4 regions of the Bradyrhizobium sp. UNPF46 genome follow, and region 3 is predicted to be linked to each of the others. Evidence: predicted binding sites of a transcription regulator. Region 3 holds the regulator's gene; each other region holds the start of a gene.

Region 1 (3,807 bases), on a different contig from region 3:
GCATATTTTTCCCAAGAATGCCGGAGTGTTACGGCTTCTTGGCTCTAAGGCTTGGGCACTTCCAATCGGAATCTGGCAGCACCGCCCTGGCCGAGCGGCATTTCCAGCTCGGGCAGGATCGTCTTGAGTTCGCCCTGCAACGTGTAGGGCGGATTGACGATCAGCAGCCCGGTGGAGGCCAGCGCCCCGCCTTCGAGCTGGGGGGCGACGCTGAACTCGAGGCGCAGACATTTTCCCGGTGGTTTTGCTGCAGCTGCGAGCCGCGCCACGGTCTGGGCCAGCATGTCGGTGGCGCGCCGGCTCTTGGCCGGATACCAGATGAGATAGATGCCGGTCGGCCATTTCGCGAAGACCGCCGAGAAGGCTTCGCCCAGCCGCTCGAACTCGTCCTTGGCCTCGAACGGCGGATCGATCAGCACGAGGCCGCGCCGCTCCTTCGGTGGCACGAAGGCGGGCAGCGCCACCCAGCCGTCGAGATCGACCACGCGGGCCTGTTCGTCGTGGCGCAGAACGCCGATCAGCGTTTTCCGCGCCTTCGGCTCGAGCTCGCAGGCGACGAGCCGGTCCTGCGGCCTGAGCAGGCCGCGCGCGATCAGCGGCGAGCCGGGATAGGCCTTGAGCTCTCCCTTCGGATTGAAGGCGCGGACGATGTCGAGATAGGGCTTGGCCAGCGCCGCGCTCTCGTTCGACAGGCGGGCCTGCATCAGCCGCGCGATGCCGGTCAGCCATTCGCCGCTGCGGCGCGCCTCGTCGCTGTCGAGATCGTAGAGGCCGGCCCCGGCATGGGTGTCGATGACGCGGAACGCCCCCGGCTTGTCCTGCAGATAGGTGATGATGCGCGCCAGCACGATGTGCTTGATGACATCGGCGAAGTTGCCGGCGTGGAAGGCGTGGCGGTAGTTCATAAGAAGATCTGCGGCTCGTATGAGAATGCGCAGCTCTTTCTACTCGTCATGGCCGGGCTTGTCCCGGCCATCCACGTCTAGATGCACGGCGCCATGTACGTGGATGCCCGGGACAAGCCCGGGCATGACGACGGATAGGCTGGGTTCTAACCGCCCCTGATCGGCGGCATCGTTACCTGCTCGCGGCGACAGGCGCGGCGGTCGGTCTCCTCGCAGGCGCGGAATTGCAGGTCCTTGCTGAGGCAGATGCGGACCTCGGAGAGCCTGGTCCGGTTGCAGGTGACCGAGACGGCGGCATTGCTCAGCCCCGGATTGGCCTTGATGAAGGCTTCCTCCACCTCCGCCGGCGCCACGGTCTTGGCCTGCGACAGATCGAGATATTCGGCCGGAATCTTGATTGCAGCGCGTGCTTTGCGGATCGTCTCGAAATAGCCGCGGCCTTCGAGGCCTGAGCACGTGCCGTGCTTGTCCCATTCGTTGAAGATCAGGCCCGGCGCCGGCATCAAATCGAGCATCGAGGAGACGATATTGCGGTTCAGCCGCGGCGCGGGCCGCTGGCAATATTCCGGGAAGCCGTTCTCATATTGCGGCCACAGCCCGTGCACCACGAAGGCATAGGGCCGTCCGCCGCACTGGATCTGGGAGCGGCCGCCGCGCTCGGCTGCCTCCTCGCAGAACGAGGGCGACCACGACAGCGACAGCACATAGAAGTCGAATTCGCCCGGCGCGTTCTGCCGCTTGTCCTGGGCCTTTGCATCCCCGGCGAACGCGGCGAGGCCCGCGGCAAGGAGCAGGGAAAGGGCCAGCGAGATCACGAGGCGGGAGAACGAATGCAATCTGGAATGAAACATGACGACGCCCCTCAACTAGACTGTGCAGGAAAGCCTAGCAGGCGACAAGAACATTTCAAGAACAAAATTCGGGCGGCAGTCGCCGGGCGTCTGATAAACCCGAATCAGGGCTGTTCGAATTAGGGCTTGGCGGCGCGGCAGGCCGGATTATAGGCCCAGTTGCGGTCGAGCCCGACGACGCACCACTCGACGCCGTTGCCGTAGCCGGCGAATCCACCATCCTCGATGAGCGAGAAGTGCACCTTGCGCACCTTGCCGTCATTGAGCATGGCGTCAGCGGTGCAATAGCGGCGCGGAATGTTGTCGGATTGCCAGGGCCGGAATGCGGTCTCGCGCACGGCGGAGAAGCCGGTGATCTTCAACGAGGAATTCCAGAACGTGCTTTCCTTTTCCCAGAACTGGGTGGCGATCGTCGGCAGCGCCCTGTCACAATCGGCGACGGCCCCGTCGTAGCGCGGCCCGCTCAGCCAGAAGTTCATTTCCAGCGGGTTGGCGGCCCTGGCCTCACTGAGCGACATCGCTCCGAACAACAGGCCGAGCACGGCGGCATAGCGGAGCGATTTCGGGGAGGGGGCGCGCATGTTCAATCCGGACGGCTAAAGTCTTGCAAGGGCTGGACGGTGCCGCGAAGGTCGGGGGAGGTCAAGTGCAGCGCGGCAACACTTCGCCAGGAGTTGACCACAACGTCGCGGTCGGCAGGGCTTCGGTTCTTTCCACTTCGAGTCTGGCACCGTAAACTGGCGGTCAGCCAATTGGAGTGACGGGAATGCGAATCATTGCGGCCGCGGGCTTTCTCGCCCTGGGTATGGTGGCGAGCCAGTCGGCGCGCGCCGACTACGTCCCGCCGTTCAAGGGCAACGACACCGGCGGCATCATCGCCTATTCGATGGCCACCCAGGTCGATGCCCGGCAGGTCGCGGTCGATCATTGCGCGCGCTACGGCAAGGTGGTCAAGTTCCTGGCCGTGCAGGCTTATGAGGGCGGCTACATCTCGTTCTCCTGCCGCTGGGTGCCCTATGGCGCCGCCGAGCAGCCGATCCGCACGCTCTACTGAGGCCTTTTCGTAACGCCGCATCTCAGCCGGGAGCTTCTCGCATGACGCGCAAACTCGCTTTGCTCGGCTCGACGCTTTGCCTCGTGGTGTCGGCTGGCGTGGCCAGTGCCGACGACCTGCCGGTGCGCAAGGCCGGCCTTTGGGAATTGAAGATGGTCAGGACCGGCACGCCGATGCCCGAGATGACCATGCAGCATTGCACCGACGAGACCGTCGACAAGGAGATGAGCAACAACGTCTCGCCGATGGCCAAGCAGATCTGCGCCAAGCAGGACGTCAAGAAGACCGCGACCGGCTATGTCAGCGATTCCGAGTGCAGCGTCGCCGGCATCAGCACGACCTCGCACGCCGAGATCACCGGCGATTTCAACTCGGCCTATACGGTGAAGACCACCTCGCACGCGCAGGGCGGCGCGGCCGGTGCGGCGGGCCGGGACACGACGATGCAGCTCGAAGCGAAGTGGCTCGGGGCCTGCAAGCCCGATCAGAAGCCCGGCGATATCGTGATGCCCGGCGGCTTCAAGATGAACGTGCGCGACATGGACAAGCTTAAGGCGCTGCTGCCGAAGTAGGTTTGTCGTTGCCGCGAAACCGGTGCGCTCCCTCGCCCCGTTCTTACGGGGAGAGGGTTGGGGTGAGGGGCATCTCTCCGCACGTGCGATCGTCGTGAGACCTGTACCCCCTCACCCGGATCGCAAGAGCGATCCGACCTCTCCCCGCAAGCGGGGCGAGGGAAAGAGAGCATCTACACCGGTATCCTCACGCTCGCCCGCAATCCCCCCATCGGGCTGTCGCCGAGCGTGATGTCGCCGCCATGCGAGCGGGCAATGTCGCGGGCGATGGCAAGGCCAAGGCCCGTGCCGCCTTCGTCCTGGTTGCGGGCGTTGTCCAGCCGCAGGAACGGCTTGAACACTTCTTCGCGCAAATGCATGGGAATGCCGGGTCCGTCGTCGTCGACCGTGACGGTCAAATAACGGTGATCGCGCTGGCCGGTGAT
Region 2 (3,807 bases), on a different contig from region 3:
CCTTCGCTCGCGTTGTTCAGCTTGCGGGCGATGGCCTTGTAGAGCGTGTCGATCAACAGCGTCGACTTGCCGCCGCCGGAGACGCCGGTGACGGCCGTGAACAGGCCGAGCGGAATTTCCGCCGTGACGTTCTTGAGGTTATTGCCGCGCGCGTTCACCACCTTGATGGTGCGGCGATGGTTCGGCGGCCGCCGCTCCGGCACCTCGACCTCGAGCTCGCCGGTCAGGTACTTGCCGGTCAGCGATTTCGGGTTGCGCATGATCTCGGCGGGCGTGCCTTCGGCGATGATGTTGCCGCCATGCATGCCGGCGCCGGGGCCGATGTCGAGCACGTGGTCGGCGAGCAGGATGGCATCCTCGTCATGCTCGACCACGATCACGGTGTTGCCGAGGTCGCGAAGGCGCTTGAGGGTGTCGAGCAGGCGGGCGTTGTCGCGCTGGTGCAGGCCGATCGAGGGCTCGTCCAGCACGTAGAGCACGCCCGTCAGCCCCGAGCCGATCTGCGAGGCGAGGCGGATGCGCTGGCTCTCGCCGCCCGACAGCGTGCCGGAGGAGCGCGACAGCGTGAGATAGTTGAGGCCGACGTCGAGCAGGAAGGTGAGGCGCTCGCGGATCTCTTTCAGGATGCGGCCGGCGATCTCGTTCTGCTGCGTGTTCAGCGCCGCCGGCACGGTCTCGAACCACTCGCCGGCCTTCCTGACCGACAGCTCCGAGATCTCGCCGATGTGCTTGCCGCCGATCTTGACGCAGAGCGCCTCGGGCTTGAGCCGGAAACCATGGCACGCCTCGCAGGGCACGTCGTGGAAATACTTCGCCAGCTCCTCGCGAGCCCACTCGCTCTCGGTCTCGCGATAGCGGCGGTTGATGTTGGTGATGACGCCCTCGAACGGCTTCTTGGTGTCGTAGGAGCGCACGCCGTCCTCGTAGGAGAACTTGATCTCGTCCTCGCCGGAGCCGTGAAGAATCGCGTTCTGCGTCTTCTTCGGCAGGTCCTTCCACTTGGTGGTCAGGGTGAACTTGTAGTGCTTGCCGAGCGCGGTCAGCGTCTGCACGTAATAGGGCGAGGACGATTTGGCCCAGGGCGCGATCGCGCCCTTGCCGATGGCGGCCTCCTTGTCGGGGATGACGAGATCCTCGTCGACATGCTGCTCGACGCCGAGGCCGCCGCAAGCGGGACAGGCGCCATAGGGATTGTTGAAGGAGAACAGGCGCGGCTCGACCTCGGGAATGGTGAAGCCGGAGACCGGGCAGGCGAACTTTTCCGAGAACAGGATGCGCTCGGGACCGCTCTTGTCATGGATCTTGGCGGTCTTCTTTTTCTCTTCGGCAGCCGCCGCAGCCGGTGCGTCGGCATACTCGATGACGGCAAGGCCCTCGGCGAGCTTCAGCGCGGTCTCAAAGCTTTCGGCGAGGCGCTGGCCGATGTCGGCGCGCACCACGATGCGGTCGACGACCACGTCGATGTCGTGCGGGAATTTCTTGTCCAGCGTCGGCGCTTCCGCGAGCTCATGGAAGGTGCCGTCGATCTTGACGCGCTGAAAGCCCTTCTTGAGCCATTCGGCGAGCTCCTTGCGGTACTCGCCCTTGCGGCCGCGCACGACCGGCGCGAGCAGGTAGAGGCGGGTGCCTTCGGGCAGCGCCAGCACGCGGTCGACCATTTGCGAGACGGTCTGGCTCTCGATCGGCAGGCCGGTGGCCGGCGAATAGGGCACGCCGACGCGCGCCCAGAGCAGGCGCATGTAGTCGTAGATCTCGGTGACGGTGCCGACGGTGGAGCGTGGGTTCTTCGACGTCGTCTTCTGCTCGATCGAGATCGCCGGCGAGAGGCCGTCGATCTGGTCGACGTCGGGCTTCTGCATCATCTCCAGGAACTGGCGCGCATAGGCCGACAGCGATTCGACGTAGCGGCGCTGGCCCTCGGCATAGATGGTGTCGAAGGCGAGCGATGACTTGCCGGAGCCGGAGAGGCCGGTGAACACCACCAGCTTGTCGCGGGGAATCTCGACGTCGATGTTCTTGAGGTTGTGCTCGCGCGCGCCACGGATCGTAATTGCGCGCAGGCTGGAGCCCGCGTTCTGCTGTTGGCGCTTCGCCTTGATCACTTCATCCATCCGAGTTGCCCTCAAGGAAGCCCAAAGGTGCGCGATCGCGCCAGCATAAAGGCGCGCTTCGCCCGGAACCGGGATCGGCGCCGATGGGTATGGTAGCGAACGTAGGAAGAACGGAGACGGATTTCCAGTGGGACTTGCGACTAGTCAACGGAATGTTGGCGCGCTGGCGGCATCTGGCAGCAGGAGGGCGTGGAACTGTGGGATCGTGTAAGGCCAGGGCCAAACAAAAAGGCCGGCGCAAGGCCGGCCTTTCGTAACGCTGAGGTGTTGAAGTCGAAGCTTAGTACTTGGCGACGACCGGGGCGCCGAAGTGATAGTTCACGCCGACCTGCACGGTGTGGAGGTTGAGCGTGCCGGTGGGAATGGCGCCCGAGAAGTAGGTCTCGCCGCCGAGGCTGCGATAGAGGTACTCGCCCTTGACCGACCACTGCGGAGCGAAGAACGCCTCGATGCCGGCACCAACGGTCCAGCCGGAGTGCCACTTGCTGTCGGAGACCGACGCGGCGCCCAGGGTGGCGGTGAGCTTGTTGTCGATCCAGGCGTAGCCGCCGGTGCCGTAGAACAGCACGTTGTTGACGGCGTAGCCGATGCGGCCGCGCACGGTGCCCATCGCGTCGGTCTTGGAGGTCAGCGAGGCGGGGATGCCACCGACGCCGGGGACGAAAACCGTGCCAGCGGCCGAAGCGCTGACGTCAGCCCAGGCGCCATCGGCCTCGAGGCCGAACACGACGTTGCCGGTCTGCCAGTTGTAGCCGGCGGTGCCGCCGACGAAGCCACCCTTCATCTTCGGATCGCCCGAAGCGTTTTCCCAGGCGCCGCCACCGACGATACCGAGATAGAAGCCGGTCCAGTTGTAGACCGAAGCCATCGGAGCCACCGGCGCCTTGGTGTAGGGGCGAGCCGCGAGATCAGCAGCCGAAGCGGGGGCAGCCAGAGCGAACAAACAGGCCGAAGCCAACAAAACCTTTTTCATTTTCAACTTAATCCCAGTCCCAGTTTCTGTTGTTGCCTTCCTTGACCGGAAGGGCAGCGGACTCGATGGCCCAACTGAGGCAGTGCTTACACTACTGAAGCCGCAAGTTGTGTCTCCTGAAAGCCACAGTGACTGAAAAGGTGATGGTTACTGACTTATTGCTTCCGAGCGTCTGACGTCGCGCCGCTCCGGGTTCCGATTTCGGAACAAGATCAGGGCGATATGTGCTGTGATCGGCGGGCCGACCGCCGCGGGATTCGCGCGATCATGACGATATCGACGTCGATGATGCGCCCGGAGCGTGTGCCGTGCGCGTCGCCAGCGGGGCTCGCTCGCCCGGTTGAAAATGAGAGGCCGGTGACGACATCATCGGTTCCGCCGCGTCACGAACGATTGCGCCGCCAGCCTTTATTCGGTGGATTCCCGAAAAGAACAAATCTGGAACATGGCGCGGGTCGATGCTATATGTGGGGATAACCCTGGGGGTGACGGGCTGAGCGGCGCCCGCAAGCGTATAGGGTCGCCTCAACAGGGCGGCAGAGGAAGGCGGGCAGCGCGCCCGGCCTTTGACATTCGGCCTTTAGAATTCAGTGGCATTCGGAGTGGAGAGCGGCGATGGCGGGAAGCGTCAACAAGGTCATTCTGGTTGGAAATCTCGGCAAGGATCCTGAAATCCGCCGCACCCAGGACGGGCGGCCGATTGCGAATTTGAGCATCGCCACC
Region 3 (3,807 bases):
GTGTCGCGCTGGGTGGCGGCATTGCCGGGCGCGGTCGGCCGCATCCCGGCGTTCGGCATCGCGCCGTTGATCGCAGCGAGCCTCGGCATCATCCTGATGGGCCTGTTGCGCACGCCCTTGCGCTGGTGCGGTGCCGTGGTGCTGCTGGCCTCCATCGCATGGGGCCTGTCGGTGCGGCAGCCCGATATCCTGATTGCCGGTGACGGCGCCAGCGTCGCCGTGCGAGGCGGGGATGGGCGCCTGCACCTGATCAGGACGGGCAAGGACAATTTTCTGCTGAAGGAGTGGCTCGCGGCCGACGCCGATCCGCGCGATGCCGGCAGCGCCTCGCTGGCTGTGGGCATATCGTGCGACGAGGCGGGTTGCGTCACGCCGCTCGCCGACGGGCGGCTGGTGGCGCTGGCCTTTCGCATCGACGCGTTGGTGGACGATTGCAGCCGCGCTGCCCTGGTGGTGAGCTCGCGGCCCGCGCCGACCGATTGTGCGGCGATGGTGGTGGACCGGCCGCGGCTGGTTCGTCAGGGCGCGCTGGCTCTGACGCGGCGCGGCGACGGCTTTTCGATTGAGGCGGTGAGGGCGAGGGGCACGAACCGGCCCTGGTCGCCGGCGGCCGCCGGCGATGGAGATCTCGAAGCAGGCCTCATGCCGCGGCCGGCGGTTCCGCGCAGCAAGGATGCGACCCCATCGGAGGCCGATGTTCAGGCCGAGGACTGAGCCCTGTCAGCCCGTCGGCAAGGGCGCGATGGGCGACCGGCTGTCGGCGATGATCTGCGGCTTGTGCTCGCGCTCGACGACCGGCTGCGTCACCGGCAGCTGCAGCACGGTTGCGCGCTGGCCTTCGACGAGCTGCGTCACCAGCACGTACTTGCCGTCAGGGAATTCGATCGCGTCATGATGACGATCGGGAATGTGCGGATCGATCTTGCCGAACTTGCCGACGCGGGAATTGACCGTGCGCGTCCAGATCCAGCGATTGTCGTAACGAACGTTGTCGGCGAAGGCGAGCTCCGTTCCCGGCAGCAGGCAGACCGCAACGGAGAGATCTGCTTCGGAGGCGAAGCCGCGCGTCGAGGTGCCGCGGAACGTTGTCGTGACGATCGTCTCGCCGACTTCAGCGGGGCGCGTCGCGACGGCATGCAGGCTGTAGTCACACATCGGGTTGCTCCTCATGCGAAGATGACGACCCGCACCTCACTTGGAGGCACAGGCCTCGGAGTGGAAGCACGCAACGCTCTGCTTGGTTGTAGGCAAATCTACGGCTGCAATCCGCGCGCCGCGATCACATTATCTTTCCCGACTCGCATGGGAACAATGCCGGCTTCCGTGCATTCTGCAGGCATGCGTTGCGGCGGTGTCCGGATATCGCCGGCGCGATTGCGGGGCTGCGATAGCAATGCGCATTTGCCCGCGCGCTGCCTCCTCGCAGCGAACGGCCCGACCAGCGAGCGGCTCGACGCTGATGCTGCGATCAGCGCCGGCGCGCTCCCTTCAGGACGATCTGGCGCATGGCGGTCGCCTCGGCCGCGATGCGACATCGTTTCGCGCGACCTGCCGCGGAGGTCGCCATGGAGGAGGGCCGGACAGTCTGCGCAGAACCAGAACGACCATCCAGCCGGGGCGGACCATCATCCGCTCCAATCTTCTTGATCGGCGCTGCCGACCGAAGGCGCGTAAACGGCGCCGGAGAATTCCGTATCGAGTTCTTACGGACTCAGTACTTCCGGTAAAGCCCGATCAGCTTGCCCTGAATCTTCACGCGGTTCGGTGGCAGGATACGCACCTCGTAGGCGGCATTGGCAGGTTCGAGTGCGATCGAAGCGCCGCGGCGGCGGAAGCGTTTGAGCGTGGCCTCCTCGTCGTCGATCAGAGCCACCACGATGTCGCCGGTATCGGCGCTCTCGTTACGCTGGATCAGCGCCATGTCGCCGTCGAGAATGCCGGCTTCGACCATGGAATCACCGCGCACTTCGAGCGCGTAGTGCTCGCCGGAGCCGAGCATGTCGGGCGGCACGCTGATGGTGTGGCTGCGGGTCTGCAACGCCTCGATCGGCGTGCCGGCCGCGATACGGCCCATCACGGGCACCGCCACGGGCCGCTCGCCCTCGTCCGCGGGCAAGCTGGAGCTCGCGCGGACCTTGCCGAGATTGCCCTCGATGACGCTCGGCGTGAAGCCGCGCCGGTTGCTGGCGGCAGCTTGCAGCTCCGGCAGCTTGATCACTTCGATGGCGCGGGCACGATTGGGCAGGCGGCGGATGAAGCCGCGCTCTTCGAGCGCGGTGATCAGGCGGTGGATGCCTGACTTCGAGCGCAAGTCGAGCGCATCCTTCATCTCGTCGAAAGAAGGCGGCACGCCGCTTTCCTTCAAACGTTCGCTGATGAACCGCAGAAGCTCGTATTGTTTGCGCGTTAACATCTCGACCAAAGTCCCCCGGTTGATGTCGTTCGATTCCGAGACGATGAATTCAGCGATAAGCCGCTACATCCTCGAAACAAATCATGAACGGACACTATATGTTCGATACATGTTCCGCAACTGCTTAATTTACCGTGAACGAAGCGAAACTCGCGGAATGCGTGTGCCACGCAGTTCAGGCGGGGAGCCGCAACACCTCGCAAGGGCTGCCGGCTTCGGCCTTCGGCGCAAACGGTGGGCGCACGAGAAGTACCTGTGCCGCAGCGAGATTCGCAAGCAGAGAGGAGTCCTGGTGGTTGACGGGAATGGCGATCTGCGCGCCGTCCTCGCGCGGCTCCAGGCGGGCGCGCAGATAATCCTCGCGCTGGTCGTTGGCGCCGAGATCGCGGCCGAGCACGGCGCGCTCGCGACGATGATGAATCACGGAGCGGCCCGACAGCGCGCGAATCAGGGGCACCATGAACAGGAAGGCGCACACGTAGGACGACACGGGATTGCCGGGCAGGCCGATCACGCGCATGGCGCCGAGCCGTCCGTGCATCATCGGCTTGCCGGGCCGAATCGCGATCTTCCAGAACGACATCGCGATGCCTTCGTCCCGAAGCGCCTGCTGAACCAGATCGTGGTCGCCGACCGACGCGCCGCCGGTCGTGATCAGGATGTCGGTACCGCTCTCGCGGGCGCGCCGGATTCCGGCGGAGGTGGCTGCAAGCGTATCGGCGGCGACGCCGAGGTCGATGGTTTCGGCGCCCTCGCTGCGGGCCAGCGCGTGCAGGGCGTAGCCGTTCGAATAGACGATCTGGCCGGGCCCGGGCGTTGTGCCTGGCCTCACCAGTTCATCGCCGGTGCCGAGGATCGCGACCTTCGGACGGCGGCAGACGGCAAGGAGCGGGTGATTCATCGCCGCGGCCAGCGCAAGATCGCGCTCCGTCAGGCGGGTTCCCTTGCGCAGGAGGATGTCACCCTCGCGGAAATCGACGCCGGCCGGGCGGATGTGCCGTCCGGTGATCGCGGCCTCCTTGATCGTGACGCTGTTGCCTTCCGCAACGGTGTCCTCCTGGATCACGACGGCGTCCGCCCCGTCGGGAACGACGCCGCCGGTGAAGATCCGCACGGCTTCGCCGGCGCCGACCAATCTGGCGAAGGGACGTCCCGCTGCGACCTCGCCGATCACCGTCAGCCTGGAATCGATCTTCGCGGCATCGGCCGCGCGTACGGCATAGCCGTCCATCGCCGACATGGCTTGCGGGGGCTGCGTGCGTCGCGCCGCGACGTCCTGCGCGAGCACGCGATGATAGGCTTCGTCGAGCGAAACCATCTGTTCGGGCAGCGGTTCGGCACCCGCCAGCACCGCAGCAAGGGCTTCGGAAACCGGCATCAAGGCCACGGCAAGA
Region 4 (3,807 bases), on a different contig from region 3:
ATTTTCGACCTCCCGCGTCACCCCCTGCCAGCGTTCGGGGCCTTTCAGCCAGTCCGGACGGTTGGCGACGAAGGTCCAGGTGCGGATTTGCGCGATCCGGGCCGACAGCGTGTCGATGTCGCCGTCGATGCGGTCGGCCTGGGTGACCTGGGCCTCGAACCAGGCATCGGGAATGCATCCCTTCTGCATCAGGAAGCCGTAGAGCGTGGTCACCAGCTCGGCATGGGCGGCCGGCGACAATTTGCGATAATCCGGGACCTGGCAGGCTTCCCACAGCCGTTCCACGGCCTCCTTGCCATGCGCGATATCGCGCACCTCGACGTCGCGGGCGGCGTGCTCGAGCACGCGCATGTCCTCGGCGACGGGCGCGCGCGTCAGCGCCTCGTGGCCGGGGGCGAGGTTCAGCGAGACCTGCAGCGCGCCGAGCGAGGAGAAATCCAGCTTCGCATTGCGCCATTGCAGCACCTTCACATTGTCGAAGGTGTGGTTCTGCAGCGCGTTGACGAGCTCGGGCTCGAACGGCGCGCAGCGCCCCGTCGTCCCGAACGTGCCGTTGCGCGTGGCGCGGCCGGCGCGGCCCGCGATCTGCGCGAATTCGGACGGCGTCAGGCGGCGGAACTGGTAGCCGTCGAACTTGCGGTCGGAGGCGAAGGCGACGTGGTCGACGTCGAGATTGAGGCCCATGCCGACGGCGTCGGTGGCGACGAGATAATCGACGTCGCCGTTCTGGAACATCTCCACCTGCGCATTGCGCGTGCGGGGCGAGAGCGATCCCAGCACCACGGCGGCGCCGCCATGCTGGCGCTTGATCAGTTCGGCGATGGCATAGACCTCATCCGCCGAGAACGCGACGATGGCGGTGCGGCGCGGCTGGCGCGTGATCTTGCGGTCGCCGGCAAATTCCAGCTGCGACAGCCTGGGACGCGTGATCATGGAAACGCCGGGCAGCAGCCGCTCGATAATCGGGCGCATGGTGGCAGCGCCGAGCAGCAGCGTCTCGTCGCGGCCGCGGCGGTTGAGGATGCGATCGGTGAAGACGTGGCCGCGTTCGAGATCGCTCGCGATCTGCACCTCGTCGACGGCGAGGAAGGAGAGGTCGAGATCGCGCGGCATCGCCTCGACGGTCGAGACCCAATAGCGCGGATTTCTCGGCTTGATCTTCTCCTCGCCGGTGACGAGCGCGACCGCCTCGCTGCCGACCCGCGCGGCGATCTTGTTGTAGACCTCGCGCGCGAGCAGGCGCAGCGGCAGGCCGATTATGCCCGAGGGATGCGCGAGCATCCGCTCGATGGCGAGATGGGTCTTGCCGGTGTTGGTCGGCCCGAGCACCGCAGTGACGCCGGCGCCAGGCACTCGATCGTGAAGGGCGCGCTCGGAAGCGAAGGGGGAGGAGGAAAAGGCCATGTAAGGGAATTAGGTAGTGGCGATTTGGGCGAATGTCAGTGCCGGATTGGGGCGGAGGGCGCGCAAGGTGTCAGCCATGTCTGCGAACGCTGTGCTGGCGCGGTCCTCACGACTGTCATCGCCCGGCTCGACCGGGGCATGACGGCGGAGTGTGTGGGAGCATCGCTCCAAATCCCGCGCAACTGTCTCACTTTGCGACGCTTTTCCCGTTGGCCTTAAGCTTCGGAACGACTCTAGAACGAATCGCGGCCGAATCGCTGACTCCCGATTGAGTCCCGTTCCGTTCACGCAACATGTCGCGGGAGTCCGGTTGGCTGCAACTAGATGGAGTTTTCGGTTGCCGCACAAGTGACGGTTCGAGGGCGGAAAGCCTTAAGTTGGGGACGGCGCGGAGTCGAATCAGAATCGGGGAGGAGTCAAATGGATTCCCGGGCGGCAGCCGGCCCAACTCATTTTTGCGAAAACAACCCCATGCACAGTAGAGATGTGGTTGAAATTGCTGGATCTTTCTTACCCTCCCCTGGAGGGGGAGGGTCGATCGCGCGCAGCGCGAGCGGGGTGGGGTGATCTCTCAACACGAACAGTCCCCGTGGGGAGAGATCACCCCACCCCGTCACCCATCTCGCTTACGCTCGATGGCTGCCGACCCTCCCCCTCCAGGGGAGGGTTAAGAGGCACCGCTGCCGTGGTCGCCCTACTGCGTCTTCGCCACGCGGGGCGGCTGGGCGGTGGTGATGAAGCTGGTGGCTTCCAGCATGGCCGGTCCCAGCGGGGTCGGCACTTTCAGCCAGAACGGGACCAGGATGCGCGTGCCGGCGACGGGGGCGAACGCGATTTCCATGTTGCGCTGGGCGGCGAGGTATTTGATCACGGGACGGTCGGGGATGTAGCCGGCGACGGGCACGAAATAGATCGCGCAGACCACGACCGGGCCCTTGTAGCCCTTCTCCGCCTTCACGCTCTCCATGCGCTTGAAATCGAGCTTGAGCTCGTAGCGCATGCGGCCGTCGAACACGGGGGCCGAGTTGTGGCAGGCCTCCGGCGAGACGGGATCGCCAGTGCCTGATACCCGCAGCAGCGAGGCCGTCATGGGGTCCCAGACGCCGCGGCGATGCGCCTCGGTGACCACGATGCGGTCCGGATCGACCGGCGGCTCCGGCAGGATGGCAAAATCCTTCACATTGCCCTTGTCGAGCGTGATGCGGATCTCTTCGGTCTTCTTCGAGGTGGTGGTGGAGGCCTGGTAGCCGGTCGCGACCAGCGCGCCGTTGACGACGCGCCCCTGGCTGGCGCCGGTGCCGGACCCGCCGGTGAAGGATTTCAGCAGGCCCGAGGTGCCGCCCGAGGCCGCGGCCGCGAACACGTCGTCCTGGATGTCGATGTTCCAGGCGCCCTTGCCGACGGGAATGCCGGCGAGCGAGGCCTCATATTGCGCCTCGAGCTTGCCCTGCGCCGCCGCCGGCGCCGCGCCCCACACCACGGCCAAGCCGCAAACCACCGTCAGCCAGCCGGCCAGGCGCGGGCGAGCGAAGCGCGATTTGAGCGCAGAAAAGGGCGTTGTGGGCACGAAACAATCCAATCGGGGCGCCAATCGGGACGCGATGGCCGTTACTTAAGCCAAAAACCGCGACAAACAATGTGTCCCGGCGTGTCCGCCGGGGAACTCCAACGGAGTCCCAGGGAACTCCACCGGACTATTCGGGCCCGAATGCGCCCTTTATGTGATGGTAAGGCGCGACAAACATTGCCGTTTTGGTGATCTCTTCGCCTCTCCCCCTCTGTCTCTTCCCCCTCGCCCCGCTTGCGGGGAGAGGGTCGGGGTGAGGGGGACTCGCCGCGGGGGCGGTGGCAGTTGGGTATCCCTACCGTACACCTCCCCCGCGGAGACTCCCCCTCACCCGGAATCCGCGCTATTCGCGCGCATTCCGGCCTCTCCCCGCTTGCGGGGAGAGGCGAAAAGACCGCCCGAAAACTTGACTGTCCGCCCCTTCCCCCCTATACGTCCGCCCGCTCCCTGCAAGGACAGAGAATTCGCCCCCGTGGCGCCCAGAATGGCGGCCGCACATCGTTGGGGGTTTTAGGATAAGGATTGATGCCATGTCTCGCCGCTGCGAACTGACGGCCAAGGGCCCCCTCGTCGGCCACAAGGTCAGCCACTCCAACATCAAGACCAAGCGCCGCTTCCTGCCGAACCTGGTCAACGTGACCTTCATCTCGGAAGCCCTGGAGCGCAACGTGCGCCTGCGCGTCTCCACCAACGCGGTGAAGAGCGTCGACCACAATGGCGGCCTCGATGCCTTCCTGCTCAAGGCCAACGCCGACAACCTCTCCCCGCGCGCCCTCGAACTGAAGCGCGCCATCGTCAAGAAGGTCGGCCCGACGGCCGCACCGGCGAAGAAGGCG

Evidence for each region. Region 3 encodes LexA, which represses DNA repair genes until DNA is damaged. Its sites were predicted from a motif close to TGTTCNNNNTGTGTTCNG; they were not measured.
Region 1: a site for LexA is predicted at 1,803-1,820, ahead of UNPF46_RS12575 (ribonuclease T2 family protein). Genes of this name have one in related genera too.
Region 2: a site for LexA is predicted at 2,207-2,224, ahead of uvrA (excinuclease ABC subunit UvrA). Genes of this name have one in related genera too.
Region 4: a site for LexA is predicted at 1,628-1,645, ahead of UNPF46_RS32485 (helicase-related protein). Genes of this name have one in related genera too.

Annotation. Positions count from the first base shown of each region.
Region 1 covers NZ_LFJB01000027.1:57,231-61,037, forward strand. Annotated here, with positions in the region: gene UNPF46_RS12570 (23S rRNA (adenine(2030)-N(6))-methyltransferase RlmJ) at 45-905, opposite strand; gene UNPF46_RS12575 (ribonuclease T2 family protein) at 1,052-1,756, opposite strand; gene UNPF46_RS12580 (hypothetical protein) at 1,876-2,337, opposite strand; gene UNPF46_RS12585 (hypothetical protein) at 2,523-2,810, shown strand; gene UNPF46_RS12590 (DUF3617 domain-containing protein) at 2,852-3,382, shown strand; gene UNPF46_RS12595 (ATP-binding protein) at 3,556-3,807, opposite strand, start outside.
Region 2 covers NZ_LFJB01000042.1:22,391-26,197, reverse strand. Annotated here, with positions in the region: gene uvrA (excinuclease ABC subunit UvrA) at 1-2,111, opposite strand, end outside; gene UNPF46_RS17540 (outer membrane protein) at 2,392-3,084, opposite strand; gene UNPF46_RS17535 (single-stranded DNA-binding protein) at 3,700-3,807, shown strand, end outside.
Region 3 covers NZ_LFJB01000065.1:32,923-36,729, forward strand. Annotated here, with positions in the region: gene UNPF46_RS24515 (ComEC/Rec2 family competence protein) at 1-714, shown strand, start outside; gene UNPF46_RS37650 (hypothetical protein) at 721-1,155, opposite strand; gene lexA (transcriptional repressor LexA) at 1,712-2,413, opposite strand; gene UNPF46_RS24530 (molybdopterin molybdotransferase MoeA) at 2,589-3,800, opposite strand.
Region 4 covers NZ_LFJB01000092.1:19,936-23,742, reverse strand. Annotated here, with positions in the region: gene UNPF46_RS32485 (helicase-related protein) at 1-1,404, opposite strand, end outside; gene UNPF46_RS32480 (DUF3108 domain-containing protein) at 2,099-2,920, opposite strand; gene rpmB (50S ribosomal protein L28) at 3,502-3,807, shown strand, end outside.